One region of the Oceanisphaera sp. IT1-181 genome, then DNA from elsewhere that is predicted to be linked to it. Evidence: predicted binding sites of a transcription regulator. Region 1 holds the regulator's gene; the other holds the start of a gene.
The links. Region 1 encodes NrdR, which represses ribonucleotide reductase genes. Its sites were predicted from a motif close to CACNNTATANNGTG; they were not measured.
Positions count from the first base shown of each region.

Region 2: a site for NrdR is predicted at 12,632-12,645, ahead of nrdA (class 1a ribonucleoside-diphosphate reductase subunit alpha). Genes of this name have one in related genera too.

Region 1 covers NZ_CP136856.1:2,519,075-2,535,431, reverse strand. The annotation lists gene dusB (tRNA dihydrouridine synthase DusB) at 1-174, opposite strand, end outside; gene prmA (50S ribosomal protein L11 methyltransferase) at 459-1,334, opposite strand; gene panF (sodium/pantothenate symporter) at 1,602-3,128, opposite strand; gene R0134_RS11290 (YhdT family protein) at 3,138-3,518, opposite strand; gene accC (acetyl-CoA carboxylase biotin carboxylase subunit) at 3,997-5,337, opposite strand; gene accB (acetyl-CoA carboxylase biotin carboxyl carrier protein) at 5,348-5,812, opposite strand; gene aroQ (type II 3-dehydroquinate dehydratase) at 5,849-6,298, opposite strand; gene acs (acetate--CoA ligase) at 7,110-9,059, opposite strand; gene R0134_RS11265 (YqaA family protein) at 9,290-9,817, opposite strand; gene R0134_RS11260 (DUF2956 domain-containing protein) at 9,990-10,337, opposite strand; gene R0134_RS11255 (molecular chaperone TorD family protein) at 10,337-10,957, opposite strand; gene glyA (serine hydroxymethyltransferase) at 11,239-12,492, shown strand; gene nrdR (transcriptional regulator NrdR) at 12,919-13,368, shown strand; gene ribD (bifunctional diaminohydroxyphosphoribosylaminopyrimidine deaminase/5-amino-6-(5-phosphoribosylamino)uracil reductase RibD) at 13,405-14,631, shown strand; gene ribBA (bifunctional 3,4-dihydroxy-2-butanone-4-phosphate synthase/GTP cyclohydrolase II) at 14,861-15,970, shown strand; gene siaA (biofilm regulation protein phosphatase SiaA) at 16,111-16,357, shown strand, end outside.
Region 2 covers NZ_CP136856.1:1,162,210-1,178,566, reverse strand. The annotation lists tRNA gene R0134_RS05450 (tRNA-Asn) at 339-414, shown strand; tRNA gene R0134_RS05445 (tRNA-Asn) at 455-530, shown strand; tRNA gene R0134_RS05440 (tRNA-Asn) at 571-646, shown strand; tRNA gene R0134_RS05435 (tRNA-Asn) at 719-794, shown strand; gene R0134_RS05430 (EAL domain-containing protein) at 905-2,719, shown strand; gene R0134_RS05425 (hypothetical protein) at 2,729-3,223, opposite strand; gene R0134_RS05420 (MerR family transcriptional regulator) at 3,358-3,750, shown strand; gene aroA (3-phosphoshikimate 1-carboxyvinyltransferase) at 3,849-5,129, opposite strand; gene hisC (histidinol-phosphate transaminase) at 5,276-6,385, opposite strand; gene serC (3-phosphoserine/phosphohydroxythreonine transaminase) at 6,522-7,607, opposite strand; gene gyrA (DNA topoisomerase (ATP-hydrolyzing) subunit A) at 7,880-10,717, opposite strand; gene ubiG (bifunctional 2-polyprenyl-6-hydroxyphenol methylase/3-demethylubiquinol 3-O-methyltransferase UbiG) at 10,977-11,762, shown strand; gene R0134_RS05390 (HAD-IA family hydrolase) at 11,752-12,429, shown strand; gene nrdA (class 1a ribonucleoside-diphosphate reductase subunit alpha) at 12,794-15,067, shown strand; gene nrdB (class Ia ribonucleoside-diphosphate reductase subunit beta) at 15,116-16,249, shown strand; gene yfaE (class I ribonucleotide reductase maintenance protein YfaE) at 16,246-16,357, shown strand, end outside.

The sequences.
Region 1 (16,357 bases):
CATACGCCGTAAAGACTTCTCGGTCTGCCATACCTTAGGGTTGGAGGACATCATTTCTGATACCGCCATACCCGCACCCATGCGCAAGCACAGAGTACGAAATGGTCTGTCGGTTACGCCAGCCATAGGAGCCACCAAAATGGGGCTAGACAGTTTGTAAGGACCAATCTGCATGAGAGAACAGCTATCTTTGCTCAGGGTCGCGTATCTTACGCATTTTTAATGAGTCTGAAAAGGTCATTAATTGAACGATTGGTAAATTTTAATAAGTCAAGATGACTGGTGTGTTTTTTATGCAAGTTCATGAGTTGCTAATTTAGTCATTTATAGATTCACTTGGGTCAGGTTTTTATAAGTTATTTTGCCCAAACCGTACCTTGGCTTAGCAGAACATGGGCTCTTAAAGGAGCCCATGTTTCTGTGTTCAGTGAGGTCACTGCTTTATCTAGCGGGTGTGCTTAGCGCTTTTGTCCGCTGAGGCGGGCCCATTCTTCACGCAGTTCAGGTGCGTCCATGGTAAACCACTGCTCATAGAGCTCGTTTAAGCCCTCGGCTTGCAGGTCAAGAATACCAGACAGCGCGAGCTTACCGCCGGGCTTCACCAAGCTGCTGATCAACGGCGACAGCTCTTTCAGCGGGCCGGCTAAAATATTGGCCACTACGATATCGGCTTTCATATTCTCCGGCTGATCTTTGGGCAGATAAACCGTTAAGCGGTCCGCCACGCCATTGCGCTCGGCGTTATCTTGGCTGGCTTGCAGCGCTTGCGGGTCGATATCTATGCCGATCACCTGCTTGGCACCCAGCTTTAATGCCGCCAGCGCTAAAATGCCGGAGCCACAGCCAAAGTCGATCACGGTTTTATCCGTTAAATCTTGGCCGTCTAACCACTCTAAGCACAAAGCAGTAGTGGGGTGGGTACCGGTACCAAAGGCCAAGCCCGGATCCAGCATCACGTTCACCGCAGTGGGGTCTGGCACATCGCGCCAGCTTGGGCAAATCCACAAACGATCGCCAAAGCGCATGGGGTGAAAGCTGTCCATCCACTCGCGTACCCAGTCTTTATCTTCTAGCTGCTCAACTTTGTAAGTGAGATCTTTGCGATAGAATTTCTTTAAGAAGCTAATGATAGGATCCGGATCCGTGGCGGCATCAAACATGCCCACTACAACGGTGTCATCCCACAATAGGGTTTCACCGGGCAGCGGTTCGTACACGGGTTTATCTTCGGCGTCCATATAGGTCACCGCCTGAGCACCGCGCCCGAGCAGCATGTTACTGACCTTGTCGGCGGTTTTTTCGGTGGCATTAATGCGAATTTGTATCCAAGGCATGGCGTGGCTTCATCAAACGGTAAAGGCAGGATTCTAGCATAAAATCAGCTGGAAGCCGTAAGCTGTAAGTCAAAACCCAAGGCAAAGCTTACTGCGAGATCCTGACGTGCAACCGGAAGACGGCATAAGGACTAACACAGTCCTGCGCCCTTAGCCGTCTTACTGGGCTCGCCCCAGTATCTCGCCCTAGGGTCTAAAGCGAACAGCGAGATCCTGACGTGCGTCAGGAAGACGGCATAAACACAAACACCATCGTTCTGTGGGCTGTTAAGTATTTGTCTCGTGCTGGGTGCCGGGCGCTTGGTGCTCGGCGCTTTTTTTGCCAAGCTCCTTTTTCCCAAACAAGGCCCGCACTTCTGCACAAGGAGCAGGGCTGAGCAATGAGCCGATAACATAGGCGAGTCCAGACAACGTTAGGCTGGGCACTATGGCGTGCAGGCCGAATAGCTTAATGCCGAGCGTGGTGAGCAGACCGTAGCTGAGCGCGCCTACCAGCATGGAGGCCAGTGCGCCGGTGGCGGTGCCGCGCCACCAATATAAGCCCAACACTAATGGCCAGAAGAAGATGGCTTGCAGCGCACCAAAGGCTAATAAGTTCAGCCAAATAATCATGTCCGGTGGGCTAAGGGCGGCGAGCAACACGATTAAGCCCACGGCCAGTGTTACCAAGCGGCTGGCGCGTTTAATGAAAGTCGGCGAGGGCGGGGTAGAGTTAGGCTTGCGGCTTACATAATTCAAATATAAGTCTTTCACCAAAGTGGCCGAGGCTTGGATCAACTGGGAGTCGATAGTCGACATAATGGCCGCCATGGGGCCCGCTAAAAATAAGCCCGCCACTATCGGTGGTAATACGGTAAGCATTAAAGTGGGCATGACTTTATCGGGCACGGTGAGCTCGGGTATTAATACTCGCCCCAAGGCGCCGGCGAAGTGCATACCAAACATCAACAGTGCGCCCACTAAGGTGCCAATAATAATGCCTTTGTGCATGGCCTTACTGTCTTTATAGGCTAAGCAGCGCACCGCCGAATGGGGCAGGCCAATCACGCCAAAACAGACCAACACCCAAAATGACAGCATAAAGCTGGTACTTAAAAAGTCATCGGGGCCACGGGGCGATACCAAGCCCGGATCTATCTCAGCCAAGGCACTAAACATGGCACTGGCGCCGCCGCCTGCAGTCAGTACGCCCACTAGCAGCACGATAGTACCAATCAGCATTAAGATGCCTTGTATCGCATCCGTGACCACTACCGCCCTAAAGCCGCCAATCAGGGTATAAAGCATGACCGTAGTGGCGAAAATAATCAGGCCGCCTTGATAGGGCAGGCCGGTCACGGTTTCTAACAGCCGCGCGCCGCCGATAAATTGCACCACCATAGTGGCGATAAAAGCCGCCAATAAGCCCAGTGCTGCCAAAATTACCACCAAGGGGCTGCGATAGCGTGCATAGAGCATGTCGTTAATAGTCAGCGCATTGACGCGCCGCGCTATGACGGCGAACTGCTTGCCCAGCACGCCGAGCGTTAACCACACGGTGGGCACTTGGATCATGGCCAGCAACACCCAGCCTAGCCCTAAACTGTACGCCGCACCGGGGCCGCCAATAAAAGACGACGCCGAGGCGTAAGTCGCCACCATGGTCATGGCCAGCACAAAGCCGCCCATGGAGCGGTTGCCTAAGAAGTAATCTTCGACAAAGTTACCCTCAGTGGGACGACGGCTTAAGTAAAAGCCCAAGCCCAACATGGCCAGTAAATAGCAGATTAACGGAACAATCAGTGCAAGATTCATGTTTAGTCTTTAGTGAGGGCGTAAGTGGGTGCGTAACGGTACAGCGGCGTGTGTGGCGTCGGCTTGAGTAATGGAGGCGGCATCGGCGATAGGTGCAGTGGCCTTGGCTTTTAATTTTGCATCAGTGACTTTAGCATCTTCAGTGCCGGCATCCGTTAGCGCAGCGTCGAGCGGCAGGTTTTTAAAATAGCGTTTTATCATAATTGCGCATAAGCCAATAAACAGCAGCGGGTTAAATACGCAGCTCAATACAAACCACAATGGCCAGCCGTGCCACATGATAGTGGACGGTACAGCATAGGCACTCAGCCACCAGCCCAGCATATACAGCACGGCTAAGCCTAAACTTAAGAGCGCCTCGCGGCGAGCAATAGTCACAAGATGATTCATGGATAGTGTCCTCAGTGCAGAGGCGAAGAGTAACATATTTGCGCTACCCATGAGTAACCAGACATAAGAGAAACGTGAGCTGCAACATGCAGCAAAAGATAGCACCGAGCATCAAAGGTTTTTCCCTTGTAGGAGCCCGTCTCTTCGGCGAAGAGGACTTCGGCTCGGTCTTTGTTTAATACCATTCTGTAAAACTAACTGATCATATTATCCTGCTCCGCAGGACTGCCGAACAAGTTGGCAGCTAAAAGAGGTAAGACTTAGATACTGTTTTGTATTTAGATCATTTTCTTACTTAGATTGGTATAAGTTCAAACCAATTCTGCTGCGCAGAACCGGTGAAACTCTCTGTTTAACAAAAGTGGCGGCTACAGGTTTAGGCATTTTTGTTAGGCTCGGCGCTGTTATTCAACCATAAAAAACGGCGCCCTGAGGCACCGTTTAGCTTTCGCACTTTCGCAGATGTTGGCTGCAACAATTACAGGCCTAGTTTTTTCTCTAGGTAGTGAATGTTGGTGCCGCCGTTGCGGAAGTTTTCATCACGCATGATTTCTTGATGCAGGGGAATGTTGGTTTTAATACCTTCAATCACCAGCTCGTTCAGGGCGTGCGTCATGCGGGCGATCGCGATATCGCGGTTTTCGCCGTAGCAGATAAGCTTGCCAATCATGGAGTCGTAATAAGGCGGTACTTTGTAACCTGCATAAATATGCGAATCCCAACGCACGCCTAAGCCACCCGGAGAATGAAACAACTTGATTTCACCTGGGCTTGGGATAAAGGTCTTGGGATCTTCGGCGTTAATACGACACTCAATCGCATGGCCACGAATGGTCACTTGCTCTTGAGTAATCGACAACGGCATGCCGGCAGCAATGCGTAGCTGTTCTTTGATTAAGTCCACACCGGTGATCATTTCAGTGATTGGGTGCTCAACCTGAATACGGGTGTTCATTTCAATGAAATAGAACTCGCCGTTTTCATACAAGAACTCAAAAGTACCGGCACCGCGATAGCCGATCTCTACACAAGCACGGCAGCAACGCTCACCGATAAACTTACGCATCTCTTCGGTAATGCCGGGTGCTGGCCCTTCTTCCACTACTTTTTGGTGGCGACGTTGCATGGAGCAGTCGCGCTCACCTAAGTGAATCGCTTTGCCTTGACCGTCGGCCAAGATCTGGATTTCGATGTGGCGTGGGTTTTCTAGATATTTTTCCATGTACACCACGTCACTACCAAACGCAGCGCCGGCTTCGGCTTTGGTCATGGCAATGGCTCTTTCCAGCTCGGCTTCGTTGCGCACTACGCGCATACCGCGACCACCACCACCGGCAGAGGCCTTGATGATCACCGGGTAACCAATGCGCTTGGCAATGGCGGCGTTCTTCTTGGCATCGTCGCTGATTGGGCCGTCTGAACCAGGCACACAAGGTACGCCGGTTTTTTTCATGGCAGCAATGGCGGACACTTTATCGCCCATTAAGCGAATGGTGTCGCCTTTTGGGCCGATAAATACGAAGCCTGATTTTTCAACCTGGTCGGCGAAGTCGGCGTTTTCTGCCAAGAAGCCGTAACCGGGGTGAATCGCAACCGCGTCAGTGACTTCGGCAGCAGCAATAATAGACGGAATGTTCAAGTACGACTGGCTAGACTGATTGCCACCAATACAGATGGACTCGTCTGCTAACAGTACGTGCTTAAGTTCACGGTCGGCGGTGGAATGCACGGCTACCGTCTTGATCCCCAGCTCTTTACAAGCGCGCAGGATCCGTAAGGCAATTTCACCGCGGTTGGCGATGACTACTTTATCCAGCATGAGACTTCCTTTATTCGATGATGAACAGCGGCTCGTCAAATTCAACCGGCTCGCCATTGTCAATCAAGATGGCTTTAATCACACCGGCTTTGTCAGCTTCAATTTGGTTCATCATCTTCATGGCTTCAACGATGCACAAGGTGTCGCCCACGTTCACGGTTTGGCCCACTTCGGAGAAGTTTTTTGCACCTGGGCTAGACGCGCGGTAGAAGGTGCCTACCATAGGAGAGCGCATTACATGGCCGCTAACAACCGGGGCAGCTGGCTCTTCAGCGGTAGCAGGAGATAAGGCCGCAGCCATAGGAGCAGGAGCCGCAGGAACCGCTTGGTACTGTTGATATTGTGGCTGTATATTCTGGCCGGGATTGCCGTAACGGCTGATGCGAACCGACTCTTCACCTTCGGAGATTTCCAATTCGGCAATGCCAGACTCTTCAACCAGTTCGATCAGTTTCTTTATTTTACGAATATCCATGAGCGTTCTCTTGTTATGTTATTACTGATTTGGAAGTTAACGAGCGCGTAAAAAACGGGTCGCGGCTTCCAGGGCAAATTCGTAACCATCACTACCCAAACCGCAGATCACGCCTACGGCCTTATCGGCCAAATAGGAATGATGGCGAAACGGCTCACGAGCATGCACGTTCGATAAATGCACTTCAATGAAAGGAATATTCACCCCTAACAAGGCATCCCGAATCGCAACGCTGGTGTGCGTAAAAGCCGCAGGATTAATAATAATAAAATCTTGCTGGCCGTAAGCTTGGTGTATGGCATCAATAAGTTGATGTTCCGCATTGGATTGCAGATGACTGAGCGCGATATTTTGCGCCGCGGCTCGCTGACTTAAGCTTTCCACTATGTCATCTAAACTGTTCTGGCCATAGATACCGGGTTCGCGCTGACCCAAAAGGTTTAGATTGGGTCCATTAAGCAACAGAATTCGGAAATGTTCGGCCATTGTGTAGCAATCCTCGTCAATCTTGCGGTGTTCACATCGTTAGCTAAGGAGCCTATCCGTTTTTACCTATTACTGGCAAATAAAATCGTTCGGTTTGACTCAGACCGGGCAATTATAGTGATTTCGTGGAAATTGGCAGCAAATTACTGGTCTAATCACTAAAAGAACTTAAATTTACCCGCCCACGGCGCTTTTTAGTGCCAAGAATGGCAGTTTGTCGAACAGTAGAACTCATATCGGCGAAAATTCTGTGAACTATTCGGCATATTATATTTTTTGCGGCGGGTTAAGCGCAGCTGTACGCGTTACGCCGTACGTTTTTAAACTAACTTGTAGAAGCCGCTTCAGCTGGCTGGTTTTACGCAGTAAAACTTAAACATACCTGATTACGTATGAACTTCAGCCATGATGTGCGGTGTTTCGGTTTGCGATGTTTTATCTCCACGCCAGGCCACAAAGACACACCGTAGAGGCCGCTTTCGCTGGCCGGTGGCGCGTAGCGCCACCAAGATCATCAAACCGCACGGTGTTGACAAAGAACACCGACAAAACACGTCACGGTTAAAATCGGATCTGTTTTTAGATTCTTGTTTTACTACGTAAAACCGGCCAGCTGAAGCGGCCTCTACGCTCGAGTATCTTGTTTCATCGGTGTTGCCGGTTCGATATGATGGCTTGCCAAACGGATCCTAAATCATGTGAGAATTGGCGTGGCTGTGGGTTTTTAACGTATGGCGGTCAGCGTATAGCGTACAAAAAAACGCCGCTCTCGGCGGCGTTTTATCAGCTGTGAGCGCTTAGCTCATTTAGCTTAAGAAGCCTGGCCACGCTCGGCAATCAGACGATCTACTACGGACGGATCCGCCAGGGTTGAGGTATCGCCCAGTGTATCGGTTTCACCGGTGGCAATCTTGCGCAAAATTCGACGCATAATCTTACCGGAGCGGGTTTTCGGTAAACCTTCCGCCCAGTGAATAACATCTGGCGTGGCGATGGGGCCAATTTCTTTACGCACCCAGTCTTTTACTTCTTTATGCAGCTCGGCGCTCGGCACTTCACCTTCGTTCAAGGTGATATAGGCATAAATACCTTGGCCTTTGATCTCGTGGGGCACGCCCACAATGGCCGCTTCGGCAATTTTAGGGTGCGCCACTAATGCGGACTCAATCTCGGCGGTGCCCATGCGGTGGCCGGAAACGTTTAATACGTCGTCCACCCGACCGGTGATCCAGTAGTAGCCGTCTTCGTCGCGCTTAGCGCCATCGCCAGAGAAATAAGTGCCGGGGAAAGTCGAGAAGTAAGTTTGCTCGAAGCGGTCGTGATCCCCATAAATGGTGCGCATTTGGCCGGGCCAAGAGTCAAGGATCACAAGATTACCGTCTACGGCGCCCTCTAAAATATTGCCTTCGCCGTCTACTAATGCGGGTTGCACGCCAAAGAAAGGGCGGGTGGCGGAGCCGGCTTTCAGTAACGTGGCACCCGGTAGCGGCGCAATCAAGATGCCTCCGGTTTCGGTTTGCCACCAAGTATCTACAATCGGGCAGCGCTCTTCACCAATCACGCGGTAATACCATTCCCACGCTTCTGGGTTAATGGGCTCACCCACTGAGCCTAAAATGCGCAAGCTCTTACGGCTAGTGCCTTCTACGGCTTCATTGCCTTTGGCCATAAAAGCGCGAATGGCAGTAGGGGCGGTATACAAAATATTGACCTGATGTTTATCAACTATTTCGCTCATACGGCTGGTTTTCGGGTAGTTAGGCACCCCTTCAAACATCAAGGTAGTAGCGCCATTGGCCAGCGGGCCATACAAAATATAAGAATGTCCAGTTACCCAGCCTACGTCTGCGGTACACCAGTGCACATCGCCCTCGTGATAATCGAAGATGTACTTAAAGGTCATGGCCGCGTACACCAAGTAGCCGCCTGTGGTGTGCAACACGCCTTTTGGCGTGCCGGTGGAGCCTGAGGTATACAGAATAAACAGCGGATCTTCGGCGCTCATTTCTTCGGGCTCGCACACGGCATCCACTTGAGCTGCGGCTTCATGCCACCAAATGTTGCGCTCAGGATCCCAGGCTACATCACCACCGGTGCGCTGATAGACAATCACTTTACAGTCGGGGCTTACGCCGGGTTTGGCCAGTGCCGCATCCACGTTAGCTTTAAGCGGCACCGCACGGCCACCACGCAAGCCTTCATCGGCGGTGATCACCAGTTTGGCGTTGGAGTCGATAATCCTACTGGCCACTGCATCTGGTGAAAAACCACCAAATACCACAGAATGCACGGCACCAATGCGCGCACAGGCCAGCATGGCCACGGCGGCTTCAACCACCATTGGCATATATAAGCTGACCACGTCGCCTTTTTTAATGCCTTGGGCTTTTAATACGTTAGCAAAGCGGCACACTTGCTCGTGCAACTCGCGATAGGTGACTTTTTTATCTTCATTTGGGCTGTCGCCTTCCCAGATAATGGCCACTTCATCGGCCTTGGTGGCTAAATGGCGGTCAATACAGTTGGCGGATAAGTTAAGAGTGCCGTCTTCAAACCACTTAATGCTGATGTGGCCAGGATCATAAGAAGTATTTTTCACCTTGGTGTAGGGCTTGATCCAGTCGAGATTTTTGCCTTGTTCGCCCCAAAATTTATCAGGATTTTTAATGGACTCTTGATACATGCGCTGGTAGCCCGCGTCGTCTACGTGGGCGTGCTCGGCAATGTTTGCCATAACCGGATGAATCTTAACTTCGCTCATTATTCCGCTCCTTGGTGTGGTAACCCATAACCCCTAGGGTGTAACTGATGTTAATAGATATGATTAACTAATGTGTAACAAGGTGACGCAGATACCGGCATCACTCAATTAGACTTTTGGCTAGCCAGCGGCTAGTGGCTCTACCTTTTTAGCATATTCTGCTCGGTTTGTTAGTGCTTTATAAGCGTTCCAGCATCAGCGGTGTGCCATTGCTAGCTTGGGCTGGGTATTTACGACAATAAAAACCATTCGGCAAAATAGATAACTATCCCATAGCGCACGGCCTTACCGATAAACACCAATAGCGTAAACGGCAATAAGCGCACCTTCATCATGCCGGCAATCAAGGTTAACGGGTCGCCCACCACGGGCAGCCAAGACAGCAATAAACTCCAGATGCCAAAGCGCTGAAAGCCCGCTTGGGCTTTGTGTAGTTGTTTTTCTTTGATGGGAAACCAGCGTTTATGTTGGTAATGCAGTAAATATTTTCCTAACCACCAATTAATGACGCCACCCAGCGTATTGCCAACACTGGCCAGTAGCCATAACAGCAGCAATGCATCGGGCTGGCGCGTGAGTACTGCGGCTAATACGACTTCGGAATAAAACGGCGCTATGGTGGCGGCCAGCAAACTGCTACTAAAAACAATCAGATAATCGAGCATCATACGCCTTACGCTGTACGTTAAACGCCGTACGGCGCTGTCTTTTGTAGAAGCCAGCTTTAGCTGGCAGGTGGCGCGCAGCGACACTTTCATAGCTGGCCGTGCTTGTTAGCTCGGTACTGCCCTTAGGCCGTCTTCCTGATGCACATCAGGATCTCGCTTTAACTCTTAAAGCATAAAAACGAGATCCTGAAATGAGTTCAGGATGACGGCCAAGAGCCAAGGCCACAAGCTGTGGGGTGTTGTTTTAGCTTTGCGCTCGGTGCTACATCTGCCAATAAAACACCGCAAAGCCTATCCAGCTCAATACCAACAACGCCCAGGGCAACCAAGTGCCGCGCGCGTTTGTTGCTAGCGGCTCGTCGTCAAAGTCGTGCTCTGTATCGAGCTCACTAGACTCGGCGCGTTGGCGCTGTTTTTTTGCTTTGTCGGCGGCACGCGCTCGGGCCTTTTGCTGCTTCTTATATTCGTCTATGCCTTTTTGCACGCCTTGTGCAATTAAGCGGGTTTGTTCTTTGGTTTGGCCGGGCTTTTGTGTGGCCTTGGCCACGCGCTCGGCTTCATCGACAGTTTCGGGGGATGGGCGGATTTTAGTGCGTTGGGGCTGCTTCATTAAGGTGCCACATTATTCAAATAATGAATATCCATACTAAACACCGCTAATAACAACTGAGTAGCACTGCGGTAAAAACCAAAGGGATCGTTTTTGGCACAGGCCTCGGTTAGCTCAGGTAACCAAGTGAGCATCAGCTCATTGGCCAACTCGCGCTGTTGGTCGAGCAGGCCTATAAGCTGTTCGTCGCTTTGGGCTTGTGTGGCAGCCAGCGCTAGGCTTGCCATCATTTCTAGCTGATTACAGACATTGAGCGGGTCATCATCCTTGAGTTGCGTACCATGCTGATGCAATAAGATACTCATTAAAAACAGCGACTCTTGATCGGGCTGACTATAAGAAAAGGTATCGAGTAAGGCTTGCTCAACAAATAGCCGTTGATAATGGGCGTTAAGATCGCCTTTAGGTTCTGCCAGCTCTAATATCAACTCGGCTTGGTGGCGAAAAGCTTCAACCGCGTCACGCAAAGGGTCCAGCGTGGCCAGGCTATTTAAGAACGCGTGCATGTCGTAGCCGCCAAATTCTTGCAGCTCTTCCGTGGTCAAGGGCGCCGACAAAAGTGCAGTAAACCAATGATAAAGTTCGGCGCGGCGTTGTGAAGTCACGATGAAATCTTGCATATTCTCCCCAAGGATGGCGGCGATGAGGCGCACACATCTGTTAACTCGGCTAAAAGCCTTCATTCTATCGGCTTTATCGCGCAGATCTACCCTGAAAACGCAGTAATAACGGGCAAAGAAGCGCTGACTTACTGGTCAGCTTTAATAGGCTTTTCAACGTAAAGATAAATAAGTCTGACTAACCCAACGCCTAGGACTAGGCCATGCCTCAGCTAAAGGGTAGACTGACGGGAAAATTTAACAGAACCTTTTTATAACCCCCCCATGAGTCAGGAGAGACAATGTTAAAGCGTGACATGAATATCGCCGATTACGATCCCCAGTTGTGGCAAGCCATTTGCGATGAAACTCAGCGTCAAGAAGAGCACATCGAGTTAATTGCATCAGAAAACTACACCAGCCCGCGGGTAATGGAAGCGCAGGGTTCACAGCTCACCAATAAATATGCTGAAGGCTACCCAGGTAAGCGCTTTTACGGCGGCTGTGAATATGTAGATATTGCCGAGCAGTTGGCCATTGATCGTGCCAAAGAATTGTTTGGTGCCACCTATGCTAACGTGCAGCCACACTCTGGCTCACAAGCAAACTCAGCGGTATTTATGGCGCTGGTGAAGCCAGGCGACACCGTAATGGGCATGAACTTGGCGCACGGTGGTCACTTGACTCACGGCTCGCCTGCCAACTTCTCTGGAAAAATGTATAACATTATTCCTTACGGCATTAACGAAGCCGGTGTGATCGACTACGAAGAAATGGAACGCTTAGCCATTGAGCACAAGCCGAAGATGATCATCGGTGGTTTCTCTGCGTTTTCTGGCATCGTTGATTGGGCGCGCATGCGTGAAATCGCCGATAAAATTGGTGCTTGGTTTATGGTCGACATGGCCCACGTTGCCGGCTTGATTGCTACCGGTCACTACCCAAGCCCGATTGCCCACGCCCACGTTGTAACTACTACGACGCATAAAACGCTGGCTGGCCCGCGCGGTGGTTTGATTTTATCTGCCGAAAACGACGAAGATCTGGAAAAGAAGCTGGACTCAGCGGTATTCCCAGGTGGTCAAGGCGGCCCTTTGATGCACGTGATCGCCGGTAAAGCCGTGGCCTTTAAAGAAGCCATGGAGCCAGAGTTCAAAGTATACCAAGGCCAAGTATTGAAAAACTCTCAAGCCATGGCTGATGAGTTCATCAAGCGCGGTTATAAAGTGGTATCAGGCGGCACGCATAACCACTTGTTCTTGTTGGATTTGATCGACAAAGGCATTACCGGTAAAGAGGCAGACGCCGCTCTGGGCAAAGCTTTCATCACAGTGAACAAGAACTCAGTACCTAACGACCCACGTTCACCGTTTGTGACTTCCGGTATTCGTATTGGTACGCCAGCCGTAACGCGTCGTGGCTTTAACGAAGCCGACGTACGCCAGTTAGCCGGCTGGGTTTGTGACGTGTTAAACAACATCAACGACGATACCGTTATCGCATCAGTGAAAGAGCAGGTTCAAGAAATCTGCCGTCGTCACCCTGTTTATGCCTAATCGCTAAGCGAGAGACATAAGCTATATGCTGACAAAAAACGGGACCCTAGGGTCCCGTTTTTATTGTGTGAATAGTTCGAGGCTAAAAGTAAAGAGGATGACACAAACCCAAAAATTAAACCTAAAACCATTTTTGCCACGGAATCCACGAAATCCACGGAAAAATAAAGATAAGAGCGAAAAATTATTTTTATGGTTAAGGTCTTAACCCCAATAAATCTTTCTCACTTGTCGCTTTTGACCTCTTCCGTGCGTTCCGTGTTCTTCCGTGGCAAAGAGATCTTTAGTCTCTAGGCGTTTGGTGTTTAGCCCTCACACTTTACGCTTCACCCCTCACGCGTTTTTAAGCCACTGGCAATCTTAAGTCTGCTTATTTACACTGGCCCCAATTGTAGTGGTCTAATGAATTTAGCCTAGGGAGGCGCTATGCATTGTCCCTTCTGTCATACCACAGACACTAAGGTGATTGACTCGCGTTTGGTGGGTGAAGGTTTACAGGTGCGCCGCCGGCGAGAATGCCATGCCTGCAAGGAGCGTTTTACCACCTTTGAAACCGCCGAGCTGGTGATGCCACGCATTATTAAAAATAACGGCATTCGCGAGCCTTTTAATGAAGCGAAATTAGAAGCTGGCATGCAGCGGGCGCTGGAAAAACGCCCAGTGAGTATAGAGGCCATCGAGCAATCGGTGCTGCGCATTATGTCGCAACTGCGCGCCACCGGTGAGCGAGAAGTAAAATCAGAATTGATCGGTAATCTGGTCATGGAAGAGCTGAAGCTGCTGGATAAAGTGGCCTATATTCGCTTTGCCTCTGTGTATCGCTGCTTTGAAGATTTACGCGAGTTTGGTGAAGAAATCGCCCGCCTGGAGCAATAAGTGTTTAACTCTCAGTTCAATTCTCAGTTCGGCTCTCTGTTCGATGTTCAAGATGCCCACTGGATGGCCCGCGCCTTAGAATTAGCGCGCCGCGGCCGTTTTACCGCCAGCCCCAATCCTGCGGTGGGCTGCGTGATTGTAAAAAAAGATCAACTGGTCGGCCAAGACCTACTGATTGGCGAAGGTTTTCATCGCCAAGCCGGTGGCCCTCATGCCGAAGTGTTTGCCTTACGCCAAGCAGGGGCGTTGGCAAAAGGCGCGACTGCCTATGTGACGCTGGAGCCTTGTGCACATACGGGCCGCACGCCGCCGTGCGCGCAAGCACTGATTGATGCGGGCGTGGCCCGAGTAGTGGTGGCAAGCCTTGATGCTAATCCGCAAGTATCAGGTAAAGGCATTGCCATGTTGCAGGCCGCAGGCATTGATGCAGAATCGGGCTTAATGGCGGTTGAGGCCGAGGCCATTAATGCGGGCTTTATGCAGCGTATGCGCAGCGGTGTGCCCTTGGTGACCGTCAAGTTAGCGGCGAGCCTTGATGGCCGTACCGCCTTGGCTAATGGCCAAAGTAAGTGGATTACGGGGGCGGCGGCGCGGCGCGATGTGCAGCGCCACCGGGCCTTGAGTTGCGCCATTTTATCCGGTGCCGATACGGTATTGGTGGATAATGCCAGCCTCAATGTGCGCTGGTCTGAGTTGCCAGAATCCGTGCAGGCACAGTATGGCGAGTATGTGTTGCCTAACTCTCTGTCTAATTCTCTAGCAAATGAATCATCAACCGAGCGGCTAGCAAGTGAGCCACAGCTACGCCAACCGCTGCGGGTGATTATTGATACCCGTAATCGATTGTCGCCTGATCTTAAGCTGTTCAGTTTGCCCGGCCCTATTTTGTTATTGCGTGGCCACTTATCTTCGGGCAAAAAGCTGGGCGAATTTAACGAGCAAGTTGAAGAATGCGTGTTGCCGTTAACCGAGGCGGGCAAATTGGACTTGCAGGCCTTAATGGTTGAGCTGGGCAAACGCCAAATTAATCAGTTATGGGTAGAAGCGGGCGCGCAATTATGTGGTGCCTTATTACAGGCGCAGTTAGTGGATGAGCTGGTGTTGTATCAAGCCCCTAAGCTAATGGGCAACGGTGCGCGTGGCTTGTTTAACTTCGCCAACTTTACCGCTATGGATCAAGTGATTAACTTGCAATGGCAAGATGTGCGCCAAGTAGGCGAAGACATTAAGCTTACCGCGCGCATCGTTGGTGCTAATCATTAATAGCTAGTTGTTCACAGCGAGTCGTTAACAGTGAGTCGTTAATGGCGCCAATAGTAACGGGCTTTATGGTCCTAAAACGAGTCTAAAATCTGCAATTTTTCGCCACTATGCGCTTTGCTTAACAGTAACCCACGGGCGTTAGCATTATGATGCGCCCAAACAGTCTACAGCATGAGTGACCAGCAGATATTAGAGTGGCCGCTCAGTGATTTATATAAGGGAGCATCACATGGCGTTAAGCAGTACCCAAGAAATCATCGACGATATTCGACAGGGCAAAATGGTCATCTTAATGGATGACGAAGACCGCGAAAACGAAGGCGACTTGATCATGGCCTCGCACCATGTGCGCCCCGATGACATTAATTTTATGGCCAAATATGGCCGTGGGCTAATTTGCCTGACCTTAACCGAAGCCCGTTGTCGGCAGTTGAATATTCCACAAATGGTGAGCCGCAATACCGAGCAATTCTCGACCGCCTTTACGGTATCCATTGAGGCAGCAGTTGGCGTGACTACCGGTATTTCTGCCGCCGACCGCGCGCGCACCGTACAAGCGGCAGTGGCCCCGGATGCCAAACCGTCTGACTTAGTGCAGCCTGGGCATATTTTCCCGCTCAAAGCACAAAACGGCGGCGTGCTGACCCGCGCCGGCCATACAGAAGCGGGCTGTGATTTAGCGCGCTTGGCGGGTTTGGAGGCATCGTCGGTGATCGTCGAGATCCTCAATGAAGACGGCACCATGGCTCGTCGCCCTGATTTGGAAGTGTTTGCTAAAGAACACGGCATCAAGCTTGGCACCATTGCCGATTTAATCGAATACCGTAATCAAAATGAAACCACCATAGAGCAGGTGGCGCGCTGTAAACTTCCCACTGAGTTTGGCGAGTTTGAACTGGTGACCTTTAGAGACACTATCGATAACCAAGTGCACTTTGCGCTGAAAAAAGGCGACATTAAGCCAGATGAGCCGACCCTAGTACGAGTGCACATTCACGATGTGTTTACCGATATTCTGATGACAGACCGTCACTCGGCGCGAACTTGGCCATTAGCCAAGTCCATGCAGCGCATTGCCGATGAAGGCGGCGTGTTGGTAATTTTAGGCCAAGACCAAGCGCAGGATCAGCTGTTGTCTTTGGTGCGCCAATTTGAAGCGGTCGACAAAGGCGAGCAGGCAGAAGCGCCCAAGTGGCGCGGTACTTCACGCCGCGTGGGTGTGGGCTCGCAAATCTTGCAAGCCATGGGTGTAGGCAAGATGAAGTTATTAAGCTCGCCTAAGCGCTACCATGCATTAGCGGGCTTTGGTCTTGAAGTGGTGGAATACATTACCGACTAAAATATTGTGCCATTAAAGCCCACAATTATAGTGGGCTTTAGGTGGGCTTTTTTTACTGGATAGAATTGAATTTTGTCGTGCTAACGGCAACAATAAGCACTTTTTTAGCATGTAATCGCAACACTTGGGTAAGGACGCCAATGGCAATTTGGGGAAAGGGACTTCGAGCAAAATCGATGTGGGCATTAGTGATAGTCTGCTTAGCCGCATTGATACCTGCCGTCGCCATTGGTTGGCAAATTATGACAGATGTGCAAGCGCACTTTAGTCAAGCCTATGCCCGCAACTTTACTCAACTTAACCGACAAAGCATCTTAGTACCCTTGTCTCGGGACTTGGCATTGGCGCGACGTTTTTCTGATTCGGTATTAATGCGTCAATGGTTAA
Region 2 (16,357 bases), 1.4 Mb from region 1:
AGGCTGTTTAATAGTAAGCAGGAATACGCTCACGTTTTCTGCCGCCCAAACACACCTGCTCTTTACAGTATTGAAAGTGTCAGCAGATCATCGCAATTGTAGAGTAAGGCTACTCGGTTACCATGCCCTGCTTGCAGCATTAACGTCCCCCCCAATGACTGGTCAATAAACAATCAGCACACAGTTAAATTGGCGCACTACTCGCCAAGTGCTGCAGATTTCAGCGGCTTTTGCTTACTCTTGCAGCAAACAAACTAATTTCAATGACAAAGCGACTTTGAGTGTTGACAGCTAACGGGGTAGCCATTAACATTCGGCTCGCATTCAAGCAATGCAATTCCCCTTTAGTTCAGTTGGTAGAACGCCGGACTGTTAATCCGTATGTCGCTGGTTCAAGTCCAGCAAGGGGAGCCAATTTTAGTAGTAAGAAAACAGTAATAAAAAGTTTACCTGTTCCCCTTTAGTTCAGTTGGTAGAACGCCGGACTGTTAATCCGTATGTCGCTGGTTCAAGTCCAGCAAGGGGAGCCAATTTTAGTAGTAAGAAAACAGTAATAAAAAGTTTACCTGTTCCCCTTTAGTTCAGTTGGTAGAACGCCGGACTGTTAATCCGTATGTCGCTGGTTCAAGTCCAGCAAGGGGAGCCAATTTTAGTAATGAAGAAACTAGTAGTAAAAATTAGTAACAAAAACAGCAAGGCAAACTAAGTGTAAACCTCTTCCCCTTTAGTTCAGTTGGTAGAACGCCGGACTGTTAATCCGTATGTCGCTGGTTCAAGTCCAGCAAGGGGAGCCAATTTCTATCTTATCCTACGTCCTAGAAAGCACTCCTTTCGTTTTATGTAACACTGTCTCAGTTATACTCATCACCTCTTTATATACCCCGTTTTAACAAGGATTGTGGCTATGCGGGAACGAGCTCCCTTTGGTCAGGCTTTACTGCTATCTGGTTTTATTATGCTGTTACTCAGCATCTTAGTGCCTTGGTGGGCCAGCTACTCCGCCTTGCAGCAACAAGCGCAAATTATCAGCAGTCAATTAACCGCCACTTCAAGCTCTGATTCTGCAACTGCCGCTCTGGCCGGATTAGTTAATACCACAAGCGATCAGCCCTTAACCGATCCCGCACCCGCTTGGTGGTTTGGCCAATTAGGTGCCAACCAACAATACTCTCAAGGTGAAACGCTCCTATTTTATCGGCTTGATACCAAGGCCGCTAATCAGCAATGGGTTTGGGTTACCCTACCCTTGCTAGTGGCCAATCTACTGATTTTTATCACACTCTATCGTCGCTGGCGTCAGATTTATAACGTTGAGCATGCTCACTTGCAGAATATGCTGCTAGACCCAGAAGCCAATAACTTCCGTCACGAGCATCCCATTGCCAACGCTATTGTTAACTTACATCAAAACTATGATCAGCAGCTTAGTATTTTTAAGCGAGAATTACACGCGGCACAACAGCAAAGCTTTCAAGACAGCCTAACGCTGCTCGGTAACCGTTTTGCCTTTCGCCGCGACTTGGCGCTGCTGCTCAACGACGACAATCATCTGGCCAGTTCCACTTTGATGATAGTGCGCGCCAGTAGTCTGCAAAGCATTAATATCGAGCAAGGCTTTCAGGCCGGCGATCAGTACTTACAAGACATCGTCAAGATCGTGCGCAAGGTCATTCAGCCAGAGATAGGCGCTCACGGTTATCGCATCAGTGGCACAGACATCGCCGTGTTGTTTAAAGGGCAATGTGAGCCCTTAGCCCACCGCCTTGGGGATAGGTTGCAGCAAGAGTTATATCATTATCAGCATATTCATGAGCTGACTTGCGCCGCTTACATTGGCTTTACTCAATTATTGCCCGGGCAAAGCGCTGAGCATGTACTCACACGCGCCGATTTAGCGCTGGCACAAGCACAGGGCGAGGAGCCTAATAGTTGGAGCATGTTGCTTAAGCAAGACGAAGACGAGTCTATGGGTGAGAGCCAATGGCGTCAGCGTTTACAAAGCATGCTGGATGACAATCAAGTGTTATTGCAAGTACAGCCCGCGCAAATTTATAAGTCGGAAATGCAGGGTTATAACGAGATTTATACGCGCTTCCCCAATACCAGTGGCGGCACTTATCCCGCCAGCACAGTGTTCGCCATGTTGCAGCGCCTGAATATGTCGATGCAATTCGAGCAGAAAATCATTGAAGTGATCTTGACGCAAATTAAGCAGTCACCGTTAACGGGGCAACGCTGGGCCATTAATCTCACCCCCGCCAGTTTGCAGCAAAGCTCATTTTTAATTTGGTTAGAACGCATTTTATTGCGAGAGCGCGATATTACTTCAAAGTTAGTGTTTGAGTTAGACGAGCAAGTATTACAGCATCAACTTGAGGTCAATAAGCGCTTACTCGAGGTGATCCGTCGTGCCGGCGCTCGCTATGCGGTGAGCCGCTTTGGTCATGGTTATGGCTCGTTTCGTTTATTACAAGAGATCAAGCCAGACTACGTCAAACTTGATGGTTTACTGGTGAAACTGTTGCATCAAGACCACACCACTCAGCAGTTTGTACGCATGATTATCGATTTAGCTCAGCGCTTAGGCTGTCGTGTGATTGCGGAGGGGGTGGAAACCATGGAGCAAAAGCAATTGCTAGAGTCCATGCATATCGATGGGGTACAGGGCTACTTAATTGCGAAGCCCAGTGACTTTACTCACTTTAAGGCCCTGTCTTGAGGTCAGTTATTAAGGTGTAGGCGTCTTAAAACGGATTAATTGATTAATCAATTGGCCTAAGTGCCGGTAACGCTTGAGCTCTTCAGCGTTATAATGAGTCGACATAGTGGCTGAGCTATGACGATGTTTGAGATAGCGCATAATTTGTAGGCGATTAAAGCCCCCTACTTGATACACCAAGTTAAGCAGCGTTTTTACTTGCTCCGAGTCCAGCCCGCATATCTCTTCATAGCCTGCTTCCAGTGGGCTATGAATAGTGACCTCAACTTGGCTTAACTGCTTGGCCTCTTGTAAATACTCTAACCATTGCTCCACGTACATCGGCTTAGTGCCGGCCAGCAAATCAAAGTATCCTTTACCAGAGCGACAATCAGTCAGCAGTACCACGGCCAGTTTATCCGTATCGCAGCTAAAAGTAATAGTGCCCTGCTCACTCCAATCGAGTGCTTGTATGCGAATTTCAGCTTGGCCACCATCCGCCCCCTGCACCTTGAATATAAACACGTTTATTCCCCTATTGTCAGTAATGACCATCTTGGCGTAATCTCGCTGAGGAGTCAAAGTCGGACTTCACAGCCCCCTGATATAGGTGTATGGTCTGCCCTCAAGATATTTGGCTAGTTAGTAAGGAGTTCGTCATGCCCAATATGGAAGTGACCTTTAGTATTTCTGAATTGGCTCATGAGTTCGAAATTACTCCTCGTACCTTGCGCCATTATGAAGAGCTTGGCCTTTTGTCTCCAAGACGCAAAGGCAATGCGCGCATTTACAGCCACAAAGATAAATTTAGACTGGCCCTCACCATACGCGGTAAACGCCTAGGCTTTAGTTTGGCCGAAATGCGTGAATTATTTGAACTATATGACGCCGAGCACAGATCTCGCCCCCAGCTGCATTCCATGGTGGCCATGATCGCAGAGAAGCGCGCCAGTTTACGCCAGCAGCAAGCAGATATTGCTAAAGTGCTGGCCGAACTGGATGCGGCAGAAATTAAAGCTCGTGAGACGCTAGAAAAAATGAAGCATCATTAGACATAGCATTAAGCGCCTGGCGCCCAGCACCAAGGAAAACAAAGAACAGTGTTTTCTTTTAACTGGGCGCCGGGCGCTTGGGGCTCGGCGCTATTTGGTTAACAGCTAATACTGGCTAGCTGTTCGAAGTAATCAGGGAAGGTTTTTGCTGTGCACTTAGGATCTAAGATGATCACAGCGGTATCGCTTAATGCCACCAGCGAAAAGCACATGGCTATGCGATGGTCGTTATAAGTGGCAATCTCCGCCTCTTGTAACTCAGCCGTCGGTGTTACGACTATGTAATCTTCGCCCTCTTCGACTTCTACCCCTAACTTTCTCAGCTCGGTCGCCATTGCATACAGACGGTCGGTTTCTTTCACCCGCCAGTTATGAATGTTGCTAATGCGCGTGGTACCGGTGGCAAACAAGGCGGTGGTCGCAATCGTCATGGCTGCATCGGGAATATGGTTCATGTCCATATCAACCGCGCGCAGTGGACCGATATTTTCCGCTTCAATAAAGTTATCGCCCCAAGTGATCTTGGCACCCATGGCTTCCAATACATCCGCAAACTTCACATCACCTTGAATGCTGTTACTGCCCACGCCCGTAACCCGGACTTTACCTTTAATGGCACCCGCGGCTAAAAAGTAAGAAGCCGACGAGGCATCCCCTTCTACCAAGAACTGCCCTGGTGAGACGTAGGTCTGATTGCCTTTGATATAAAAGGTTTGGTAATTGTCATGTTCAAGCTCGACACCAAACTGACTCATGGCATGTAAGGTAATGTCGATATAGGGCTTAGAGACCAGCTCACCCTTAATGTGCACCCGGGTATCGCCTGAGGCCATGGGAGCGGCCATTAACAGCGCCGTTAAAAACTGGCTTGAAACAGAGCCATCGATATGCACATCGCCGCCCCACAAGCCCTTGCCATTAATAAATACCGGCGGATAACCGTCAGTTTTTAAATAGCTAATTTCTGCACCCGCTTCACGCAAGGCTTCTACCAAGTGCCCGATAGGTCGCTCCCACATGCGAGGCTCACCGGTCAGGGTAAACTCGCCTGTGCCCAAGCAAAGCGCCGCACATAAGGGGCGCATGGCAGTACCCGCATTACCTAAAAACAGCGATATGGGCTCAACAGCACTAAACGCGCGCCCTAACCCATGCACCACACATTCGGTTTTATCAGCCGACAATTCATACTGCACCCCCAGCGTCCTAAGCGCATCTAGCATATAACGCGTGTCATCACTGTCGAGCAGGTTGGTCAGGTGCGTAATACCCTGTGCTTGAGCCGCCAGCAACAGAGCTCTGTTTGACAATGATTTAGAGCCGGGCAAATTAACCGTGCCCTCCACCCGAGCAATGGGAGATAGTTTAAGGCTTTCCATATGATTCCTAGAGGTAAGAATAAACACAACTGAGCTATGAAGACGTTAACAGGAGGGGTGGCGCAGGGCAAGCTTACTGGCCCTGCGCGCCATCGCACCGGTTTAGCTAAGCACTTTAATTCAGCGCTTTAATTAAAAACCTGACATTAAGCGCCGTTACTCAACACCTTAGCCAACGCTTCTATGCAGCGTTGATTTTCCTGTGCAAGTCCAATACTGATGCGCAAGCACGTCGGTAAGCCGTAGCCGGCGATGGGTCGCACTATCACGCCTTCGCGCAACAAAGCTTCATACACAGGAGTCGCATCACGCTTAAGGTCCAGGGTAATAAAGTTAGCGCGGGATTTTACGTAGCTAATGCCTTGGCTTTCAAAGAAGGCTTCATAGCGTGCCATTTCTCGCTGATTTAAGCCTACAGCCTCACTCAAGTACTCAGTATCACCCAAGGCGGCTTCGGCGGCAGCCAGCGCTAAGCTGTTGCAGTTAAAGGGCTCACGCACTCGGTTTAACACACTGATTAATTCAGGGTGCGCCACCATATAACCGACCCGCAAACCCGCTAATCCATAGGCTTTAGAGAAGGTGCGCGAGACGATCAAGTTCGGATATTGCGCCAACCAGTCGATAGACGGATGACGTTCATCTTCCGCTACATACTCGGTATAGGCTTCATCTAATATCACCAACACTTGGCTGGGCACTTTAGCCAAAAAAGCGTTTAATTCCGCTTTGGTTAAGAAAGTACCGGTCGGATTATTGGGGTTAGTGATGCATACCAATTTAGTGCGCTCAGTAATCGCCGCCGCCATCGCATCTAAGTCATGACCTAAATCTTTCGCAGGCACCACTATGGCCTCGGCACCGTGACCTTGCGTGGCCAATGCGTAGACAATAAAGGTGTACTGGGAATAGACCACTTGTTGGCCTGCAGCGACGAAGGTGTGATACACCAAGTCGATCAGCTCATTGGAGCCATTGCCCAAGATCAACTGGTCGGTATTCACCGCCAGTTTTTCCGCCAATGCAGACTTTAAAGCAAAACCATTGGCATCCGGATAACGCGCCAAATCAGGCAGCGCCCGCTCAATGGCGGCCCGCGCCTTAGGCCCCAAGCCTAACGGATTTTCATTGGAAGCCAGCTTAATGCTGTTGCTAATGCCCAGCTCACGCTCTAGCTCTTCCACCGGTTTACCCGGCTGATAAGGGTGCAACTTTTCAACCCCAGCATTCGCCAAGGCCAGATAATTTATACTCACAAGGGATCCTTACAATTTAAATCAAGGTGAAGAGTAAAGGGTGAGGTGTGAGGCATTACCCATAACCCCCACCCTTCAGGTTAGGGGTTATGTCGCCCTCTTTACCCTTCACTCTTTACCCTTCACATATGCTGTTTTAAGCGTGTTGCTTGGCGAACTTATTCATAAAGTCGACTAACGCCTGTACGCCTTCGATGGGCATGGCGTTGTAAACGCTGGCACGCATGCCACCCACTAAACGGTGGCCTTGCAGTGCCAGTAAACCGGCCGCTTCTGCTTCTTTCAAGAAGGCCGAATTTAAGCTTTCGTCTTTGAGTTGGAACGGAATGTTCATCCAAGAACGCGCGTCTGGGTGTACGTTGTTGCCGTAAAAATTGCTGGCATCCACGTAGTTATAGAGCAAGTCGGCTTTGGCTTTGTTGCGCTCGCCCATGGCGGTTAAGCCACCTTGGCGCTTTAACCACTTGAATACCAAGCCCGCTAAGTACCAGGCGTAGGTCGGCGGCGTATTCACCATAGAATCGGCTTTAGCCATGGCCGCATAGTCCATGATCACCGGCGTATGGGCAAAAGCTTGGTCCAACAAGTCTTCGCGAACGATCACTACCGCCAAGCCAGACGGCCCTATGTTCTTCTGGGCGCCAGCATAAATCAGGCCAAATTGGGTCACATCTATCGGGCGTGATAAAATAGTAGAAGACATATCCGCCACCAAAGGCACTGAACCAGTCTTTGGCACGAAGTGATATTCGATGCCGTCTACCGTTTCGTTCGGACAGTAATGTACATAAGCGGCGGTGGGGTCTAGATCCCAGCTGCTGGCCAGTGGGCGCAAGCCTTGTTCGACGTCACCAAAACCATCTAATACGCGGACCGTGCCTAATTTTTCTGCTTCTTCTACCGCAGATTTGGACCACTGACCGGTCACGATATAGTCAGCCTTGGCATTTTTTCCCAACAGGTTCATCGCCACGGCGGCAAATTGGCCACGGCCGCCGCCTTGCAAGAACAGCACCTTATAGCTGTCTGGGATCTGCATTAAGTCGCGCAAGTCTTGCTCGGCCGCGGCGGCCACCGCAATAAAATCACTGCTGCGATGACTCAGCTCCATCACAGACACGCTTAAGTCATTAAAATTACGAAATTCAGCTTGTGCCTGCTGCATCACGTCCACCGGCAGCATAGCCGGACCTGCACTGAAGTTATAAACCATGTTTGCCATTTCCCTGCGTTATCCTGTCTGCTTAATATTCAATAAAAACGCCCATTGAGCGCAGAGTGTTCTCCTTGAAACTCAAGGGTTGCAAGCTCTGCATTATCATCATAGCGAACCATCATCTTAATATGATCGTTTTACACCGCTGGGCGTTTAAGTCAAAGAGATTTTACTGATTGCTGCTTTAGATACCCCAAGCAGCACCTTTAAATAAATATAAACTGCGTTTTAGATAAACAAAAGGGGCCACATAGGCCCCTTGTTATCATTATCAGTGATTATTCTTGCTTAGGCTCTTCGTCTGCATCGTCTTCATCCGCAGCGTCTTGCTCTTGGTCGTCAGCGTCAGATTGTTCAGTCGTATCTGCATCAGTTGCATCAGCGACTTCACCTTCTGTGTCTGCTTCGTCCAACAACTCTTCTTCTTCGGGTTCTTCAATGCGCTGTAGGCCCACCACTAGCTCGTCTGCTCCGGTGCGGATCAAACGCACGCCTGCGGTGTTACGACCAATAAGGCTCACTTCTAATACGCGGGTGCGCACTAAAATGCCGCCATTGGTGATCAGCATAATCTCGTGGGTATCATCGACCTGAATCGCGCCCACTACTGCACCATTACGCTCGCCCACTTTAATGGACAATACGCCCATGGTGCCACGGCTGCGCGTTGGGTATTCCACCAGCGCGGTACGCTTGCCGTAACCATTGGCGGTCACGGTTAAGATCGGACCTTCGCCGCGCGGAATAATCAAGGACACCACTTTATCACCGGCACCTAAACGAATACCGCGCACACCAGCCGCAGTACGACCCATGGGGCGTACGCCCTTAAAGGGCTTGCTGTCACCGGCTTCGGCAACGTCAGTCTCTTCAGCGTCAACGTCGGCTTCTTCGCCGTCGACCAGCTCAACCGCTTCGCTCTCTTCCAGCTCAACGACCTCGCCATCAATCACCTCGGCTGCCATGACTTCAACTTCATCATGGCCACTGCCTTCGGCAAAGCGTACTACCTTACCCGCATCCGAGAACAACATGATCTCGTTGCTGCCATCGGTAATGTCCACGCCAATCAACTCATCGCCATCGCGAAGATTAATGGCACGAATACCCGAGACTAACGGACGACGGAACGCAGACAGACTGGTCTTCTTCACGGTGCCATCGGCAGTGGCAAAGAACACGTACTTATCGTCACAGTATTCCTGCACCGGCAAGATGGCGGTGATCCGCTCGTTAGCACCTAATGGCAACATATTAACGATCGGACGACCGCGTGCGGCACGGCTGGCTTCTGGCAACTGATACACCTTCAACCAGTAAACCTTACCTGCGGTCGAGAAGCACAAAATGGTGTCGTGGGTGTTGGCTACCAACAAGCGCTCCACAAAGTCTTCATCTTTCATGCGCGTGGCCGACTTACCGCGTCCACCACGACGCTGAGCCTCGTAGTCGGTGACCGGCTGATACTTCACATACCCTTCATGAGAAAGGGTGACCACTACGTCTTCACGTGTGATCAAGTCTTCGATATTGATCTCAGAGCTAGAGTTGGTGATCTCGGTACGACGAGCATCGCCATACTGCACTTTGATCAGTTCTAACTCTTCGGTGATCACTTCCATCAACCGCTCAGGGGTGTTCAAAATATAAAGCAGCTCAGCAATCAGCAGCAGCAGACCTTTATATTCTTCCAGAATCTTTTCGTGCTCAAGACCGGTTAAACGGTGCAGACGCAAGTCCAAAATCGCTTGGGCCTGTTGCTCGGTTAAGTGATAAATACCATCACGAATACCAAACTCCGGATCTAACCATTCAGGACGCGCCGCATCGTCACCTGCTTGCTCAAGCATGGCGGCCACGTGCCCCAGCTGCCAGCCTTGGCTGATTAAGCCCGCTTTCGCTTCGGCCGCAGTAGAGGAAGCACGGATCAACTCAATAATGGGGTCAATGTTCGCCAAGGCGATCGCCAGACCTTCCAAAATATGAGCGCGATCTCGCGCTTTGCGCAATTCAAACACGGTGCGGCGGGTAACCACTTCGCGTCTGTGCTGGATAAAGCACTCCAGCATATCTTTTAAGTTAAAGATGCGCGGCTGATTGTTATCCAGTGCCACCATGTTGATGCCGAACACATTCTGCATCTGGGTTTGTGAATACAGGTTATTCAAAATAACCTCGCCCACTTCCCCACGGCGTACTTCAATCACGATGCGCATGCCGTCTTTATCAGACTCATCACGCAGAGCAGTAATACCCTCGATGCGCTTTTCTTTTACCAAGTCGGCGATTTTTTCAATCAAACGCGCTTTGTTCACCTGGTAAGGCAGCTCGGAGACGATAATGGTTTCGCGACCGGTTTTTTCATCGGTTTGCACTTCTGCTACCGCACGCACGTAGATTTTGCCACGGCCCGTGCGATAGGCATCTATGATGCCTGAACGACCATTGATGATGCCGCCAGTCGGAAAATCCGGACCTGGGATCAGCTCAATCAATTGATCGATAGTGATGTGTTCGTTTTCGATCAGCGCCAAACAACCGTCGACTACTTCATTTAAGTTATGAGGTGGAATATTGGTGGCCATGCCCACGGCGATGCCGGAGGAGCCGTTCACCAACAGGTTGGGCACTTTAGTCGGCATCACTGCCGGTATCATCTCGGTGCCATCGTAGTTCGGCACCCAGTCAACGGTATCTTTATCCAGATCTGCCAGTAATTCGTGGGCGATCTTATCCATACGTATTTCGGTATAACGCATCGCAGCAGCGGAGTCGCCGTCTACTGAACCGAAGTTGCCTTGGCCATCGACCAAGGTGTAACGCATAGAGAATTCCTGTGCCATACGCACGATAGTGTCGTAAACGGCACTGTCTCCGTGTGGGTGGTATTTACCTATTACATCACCCACCACACGGGCCGATTTCTTGTATGCTTTGTTCCAGTCGTTGCCAAGTTCGTTCATGGCAAACAGCACGCGGCGGTGCACTGGCTTCAAACCATCTCGTACATCGGGAAGCGCACGCCCTACGATTACGCTCATGGCGTAATCTAGGTAGGAGCGTTTTAGCTCATCCTCAATGTTTATCGGCATGATTTCTCGGGCCAGATCGGTCATAGCAAGTCTTGTCCCCAGTTTATTGTTGATATCGCAATAAATAACGCGCCATTCTACCATACAAATATGCTCAGGGAGCATATAAGGCGCACACAAGCGCACTAGGAATTCGCATTAGGGTCGAGAGGGTAGGTAGCTTAGCCGTAGTAAAGTGCCTTAGGGTCTAGTAGCGAGCATCTGCTTGACTATAATGGCCGCTCGCATTTTCATTTCTCTTTTTATTTCACTTTTTATTTCATTCGCAATAGAGGCGCCGTCCATGAATGTAGATCAACAAGAAATTGAAAAATTTGATGCCATGGCTTCCCGCTGGTGGGACTTAGACGGCGACTTTAAACCGCTACACCAACTCAACCCACTGCGCTTAAGCTGGATTGCCGATAACGCCGGTGGTTTATTTGGTAAACAGGTTATCGACATTGGCTGTGGTGGCGGCATTTTAAGTGAAAGCATGGCCCGCGACGGCGCAGAGGTGACGGGTGTGGACATGGGCAAAGAGCCCTTGGCCGTGGCGCGCTTGCATGCACTGGAAACGGGCGTAAGTGTGAATTATCGTCAAGGCACCGCCGAGCAATTAGCGGTTGAGCTGCCCGAACAGTTTGACGTGGTCACCTGCATGGAGATGCTGGAGCATGTGCCCTCGCCAGCCTCAGTGGTGCAAGCCTGTGCAGATTTGGCCAAACCGGGCGCGACTTTGGTGTTCTCCACCATTAATCGCAACCCTAAAGCCTGGTTGATGATGATCGCCGCCGCCGAGCATATTTTTAAGATGGTGCCCAAAGGCACCCACGATCATAAGAAGTTTATTACCCCTGCCGAGCTGTGCCGCTATATAGAAGCCGCCGGCTTAATCGTGAAAGACATCTCAGGCGTGGTCTATCGCCCACTCAGTGGCGACTTTAAGTTAAGTCGTGATGCCGACGTCAACTACATGGTGCATGCGGTTAAGCCCGTGGCTACGGACGCTGTTTTGAACACACAGCGCTTAGAGAATAAAGCCGCTGACAGTATGGTAGAAAAAAGCGATGACCAAGATGAGCATTAAAGGGGTACTGTTTGATTTAGACGGCACCTTGCTCGACACCGCCGGCGACATGGGCGCGGCGGCCAACCATGTGATCGCCAGCCTCGGCTTGCCGACCTTGTCAGATGACGTACTGCAATGCACCACCTCAGACGGCTCTTATGCGCTATTAAGAGCCGGCATTGACGAAGCCTTAATCGAGCAACACGGCATTGAAGTGTTGCGCGGCCAAATGCTGGCCTTTTATGGTCAAAACTTGTGCCACCACACCCGTCCTTATGAGGGCGTGCCCGAGCTACTCGATTGGCTCAATCGGTATGATATTCCGTGGGGTATCGTCACCAATAAGCCCTCGGCGCTCACTGTACCGTTATTGGCCGAGTTACCCCTGTTTGATAATTGTCGCGTTACCGTTAGCTCAGATACGCTGGTTTTTAAAAAACCCCATCCTGCGCCCTTGCTGTTTGCCGCCGAACGATTAGTGATGGCACCCCAGCAGTGCGTCTATATAGGTGATCATAAACGCGACATTGAAGCCGGGCGCGCCGCGGGCATGACCACCATCGCCGCTATTTGGGGTTATATCTCGGCCGGTGAAGACCCCAATAACTGGCAAGCGGATCATCAAACCCCTACCGTTTTAAGCTTGTTTAATTGGCTAAAAGATGCCGTAGATGTGAAGCGCTGAAAGAAGCAACAAATTCCTAAAAAGCGGTTTTTGCAAGCCAATTATTTTTAAAAATCTTTAGAGCCGTGCATAAAAACGCCAGCGAATCGCTAACGCCAGCCTCCTCAAGGGATAGGCGTTAGCGACCACAAACTCACACGCCGCTAAACACAGATTATCCACAGGGTCAGCTAATTTGGGTCCCTTGAGAAAATGTCTACAACACTCTATATTGTGCTTGTCACCAACCCACATAACTAGATGTAGTGCTTCTACTGAAAATCAAACACATTATATAGTGCCTTTGATTTTATCCGCATGTCTGGCCTTGAGCCTTTAAAGACCGCGTACTACCTACTAGAAAATCACGGAGAATCTCTAACTCATGAATAAAAGTCTGCTGGTCACCAAGCGTTCAGGCGCCAAAGAACCGATCGATCTGGATAAGATCCATCGTGTACTCGATTGGGCAGCAGAAGGCTTGGATAACGTCTCCGTTTCTCAAGTAGAACTGCGCTCGCACATTCAGTTTTATGACGGTATCCGTACCGAAGACATTCATGAGACCATCATCAAGGCCGCCGCCGACTTAATCTCGGAAGAGACGCCTGACTACCAGTATTTGGCCGCCCGCCTCGCGGTGTTCCATTTGCGTAAAAAAGCCTATGGCCGTTTTACGCCACCGCATCTTTATGATCATGTCACGCGCCTGACCGAATCCGGTAAATACGACCAACATATTTTGGCCGACTACAGCCGTGACGAATTTAACGCCTTAAATAACTACATCGATCACGACCGCGACCTGACCTTCTCTTATGCAGCAGTGAAGCAGTTAGAAGGCAAATATCTGGTACAAAACCGCATTAATGGCGACATTTACGAAAGCCCACAGTTCTTATATATGCTGGTGGCCGCCTGCTTGTTCTCTAAGTACCCAAAAGAAACGCGCCTGGATTATGTCACGCGTTTTTACGATGCGGCTTCTCAATTTAAAGTGTCGTTACCCACGCCTATTATGGCCGGCGTGCGCACCCCAACTCGTCAGTTCAGCTCTTGCGTACTGATCGAATGTGGTGACAGCCTTGATTCTATCAACGCGACTTCTAGCGCCATCGTGCGCTACGTGTCTCAGCGTGCGGGCATTGGCATTAACGCCGGGCGCATTCGTGCGCTTGGTAGCCCCATTCGTGGTGGTGAAGCGTTTCACACCGGTTGTATTCCGTTTTATAAGCACTTTCAAACGGCCGTTAAATGCTGCTCTCAGGGCGGCGTGCGCGGCGGTGCGGCCACCTTGTTCTACCCGATGTGGCACTTAGAAGTTGAATCACTGCTGGTATTGAAAAACAATCGCGGCGTGGAAGAAAACCGCGTGCGCCACATGGACTACGGCGTGCAAATTAACCGCCTGATGTACCATCGTTTGATTAAAGGCGGCGACATTACCTTGTTCTCGCCGTCCGACGTGCCCGGCCTGTACGACGCCTTCTTTGAAGATCAGCCTAAGTTTGAAAAGCTGTACGAACAGTACGAGCAAGACTCCAGTATTCGCAAGCGCACCGTAAAGGCCGTGGATTTGTTCTCACTGATGATGCAAGAGCGCGCCGGCACCGGTCGTATCTACATTCAACACGTGGATCACTGCAACACTCACAGCCCGTTTGACCCGACGGTAGCGCCAATTCGCCAAAGCAACTTGTGCTTAGAAATTGCCTTGCCAACTAAGCCACTGACCGACGTGAACGACGCTGAGGGCGAAATTGCCCTGTGTACGTTGTCGGCCTTTAACTTGGGCGCCATTAACGACTTAAGCGAGCTGGAAGAGCTGGCAGATTTGGCCGTGCGTGCGCTGGACGCCCTGCTCGATTATCAAGATTACCCGTTATTGGCCGCGCAAAATGGCTCCATGAATCGCCGTACCTTAGGCATAGGTGTGATCAACTACGCCTACTACTTGGCTAAAAATGGCGTTAAGTATTCCGATGGTAGCGCGCTGGGCTTAACCCACCGCACCTTTGAAGCGATTCAGTATTATCTGCTGAAAGCGTCAGTGAAGTTGGCGGAAGAGTTTGGTCCTTGTCCTGCCTTTAATGAGACCACTTATTCCCAGGGTATCTTGCCAATAGACACCTATAAGAAAGACTTGGATGCGCTTTGCCAAGAGCCGCTGCATTTAGATTGGGAAGGCTTGCGCGAAGAGATTAAAACCAAAGGTTTGCGCAACAGTACTCTGACCGCCTTAATGCCGTCAGAAACCTCAAGCCAGATCTCCAATGCCACTAACGGCATTGAGCCACCGCGCGGCTTGGTATCGGTGAAAGCCTCAAAAGACGGCATCTTAAAGCAAGTAGTGCCTGAGTACGCAGAGCTGAAAGATCAGTATGAATTGTTGTGGCAAATGCCTTCTAACGACGGTTACTTACATTTAGTGGGCGTGATGCAGAAGTTTGTCGATCAGGCTATCTCTGCTAACACCAGCTACGACCCGACCCGTTTTGAAGGGGGCCGAGTGCCGATGAAGCAGCTATTAAAAGACTTGCTCACCGCGTATAAGTTCGGCTTAAAGACGCTGTATTACCATAATACGCGTGACGGTGCGGCCGACGCCCAAAATGATATGCAAGAAGACGATTGTGCCGGTGGCGCTTGTAAAATTTAATGGGTGAGGCGAGGTTAATCCTCGCCTTCCTTTGCGTGGAAGAACGACATGTCTTATACAACTTTTAGTCAGTTACAAAATGATCATATGTTAGAGCCGATGTTTCTCGGGAATTCCGTGAACGTGGCCCGCTATGACCAACAAAAGTACGATATTTTTGAAAAGCTAATCGAAAAGCAGCTTTCTTTCTTCTGGCGCCCAGAAGAAGTTGACGTGTCTCAAGACCGTATCGACTATCAGGCACTGCCGGATCATGAAAAACATATTTTCATCAGCAACCTGAAATATCAAACTCTGCTCGACTCCATTCAAGGCCGCAGCCCTAACGTGGCGTTGCTGCCGATTGTGTCGTTGCCTGAGCTTGAGACCTGGATTGAAACCTGGACCTTCTCTGAGACCATTCACTCGCGCTCTTACACGCATATTATTCGTAATATCGTGAACGATCCCGGCATAGTGTTTGACGACATAGTGGCCAACGAAGAAATCCTCAGACGCGCCGCCGACATTGCCGGTTACTATGACGACTTGATCCGCTACACCAGCCTCTATCATTTGTTTGGTGAAGGTAAGCAAGAGCACAGAGGCAAGCTTGTTGATATCAACCGCTATGAGTTGAAGAAGAAGCTCTACTTGTGCTTGATGAGCGTCAACATCTTGGAAGCGATCCGTTTTTACGTCAGCTTTGCTTGTTCGTTTGCCTTTGCCGAGCGCGAGCTGATGGAAGGTAACGCCAAAATCATCAAATTGATCGCCCGTGACGAAGCGCTGCACTTAACGGGCACTCAGCACATGATCAATATTTTGCGCAGCGGTGAAGACGATCCAGAAATGGCGCAAATCGCCCAAGAGTGTGAGCAGCAATGTTTTGAGCTGTTCCGCGACGCGGCCATTCAAGAAAAAGAGTGGGCGGAATATTTGTTTAAAGACGGCTCTATGATTGGCCTGAACAAAGATATTCTGTGTCAGTATGTGGAATACATCACTAACCTGCGCATGACAGCCGTGGGCCTAACGCCGGCGTTCCCTAACGCCAAGCAAAATCCAATTCCGTGGATCAATGCCTGGTTATCTTCTGATAACGTGCAGGTAGCGCCGCAAGAAGTCGAGATCAGCTCTTACTTGATCGGCCAAATTGACTCGCAAATGAACCATGACGACCTAGGTGATTTTGAGCTGTGAGTAGAGTCACGACCCAAGCATTAAGTTTTGAGTTGCGAGCAGGTGAAAGCCTGCTCGCTGGCTTAGAGCGCACCGGCCACGCGGTAGAATACCAATGCCGTGGCGGCT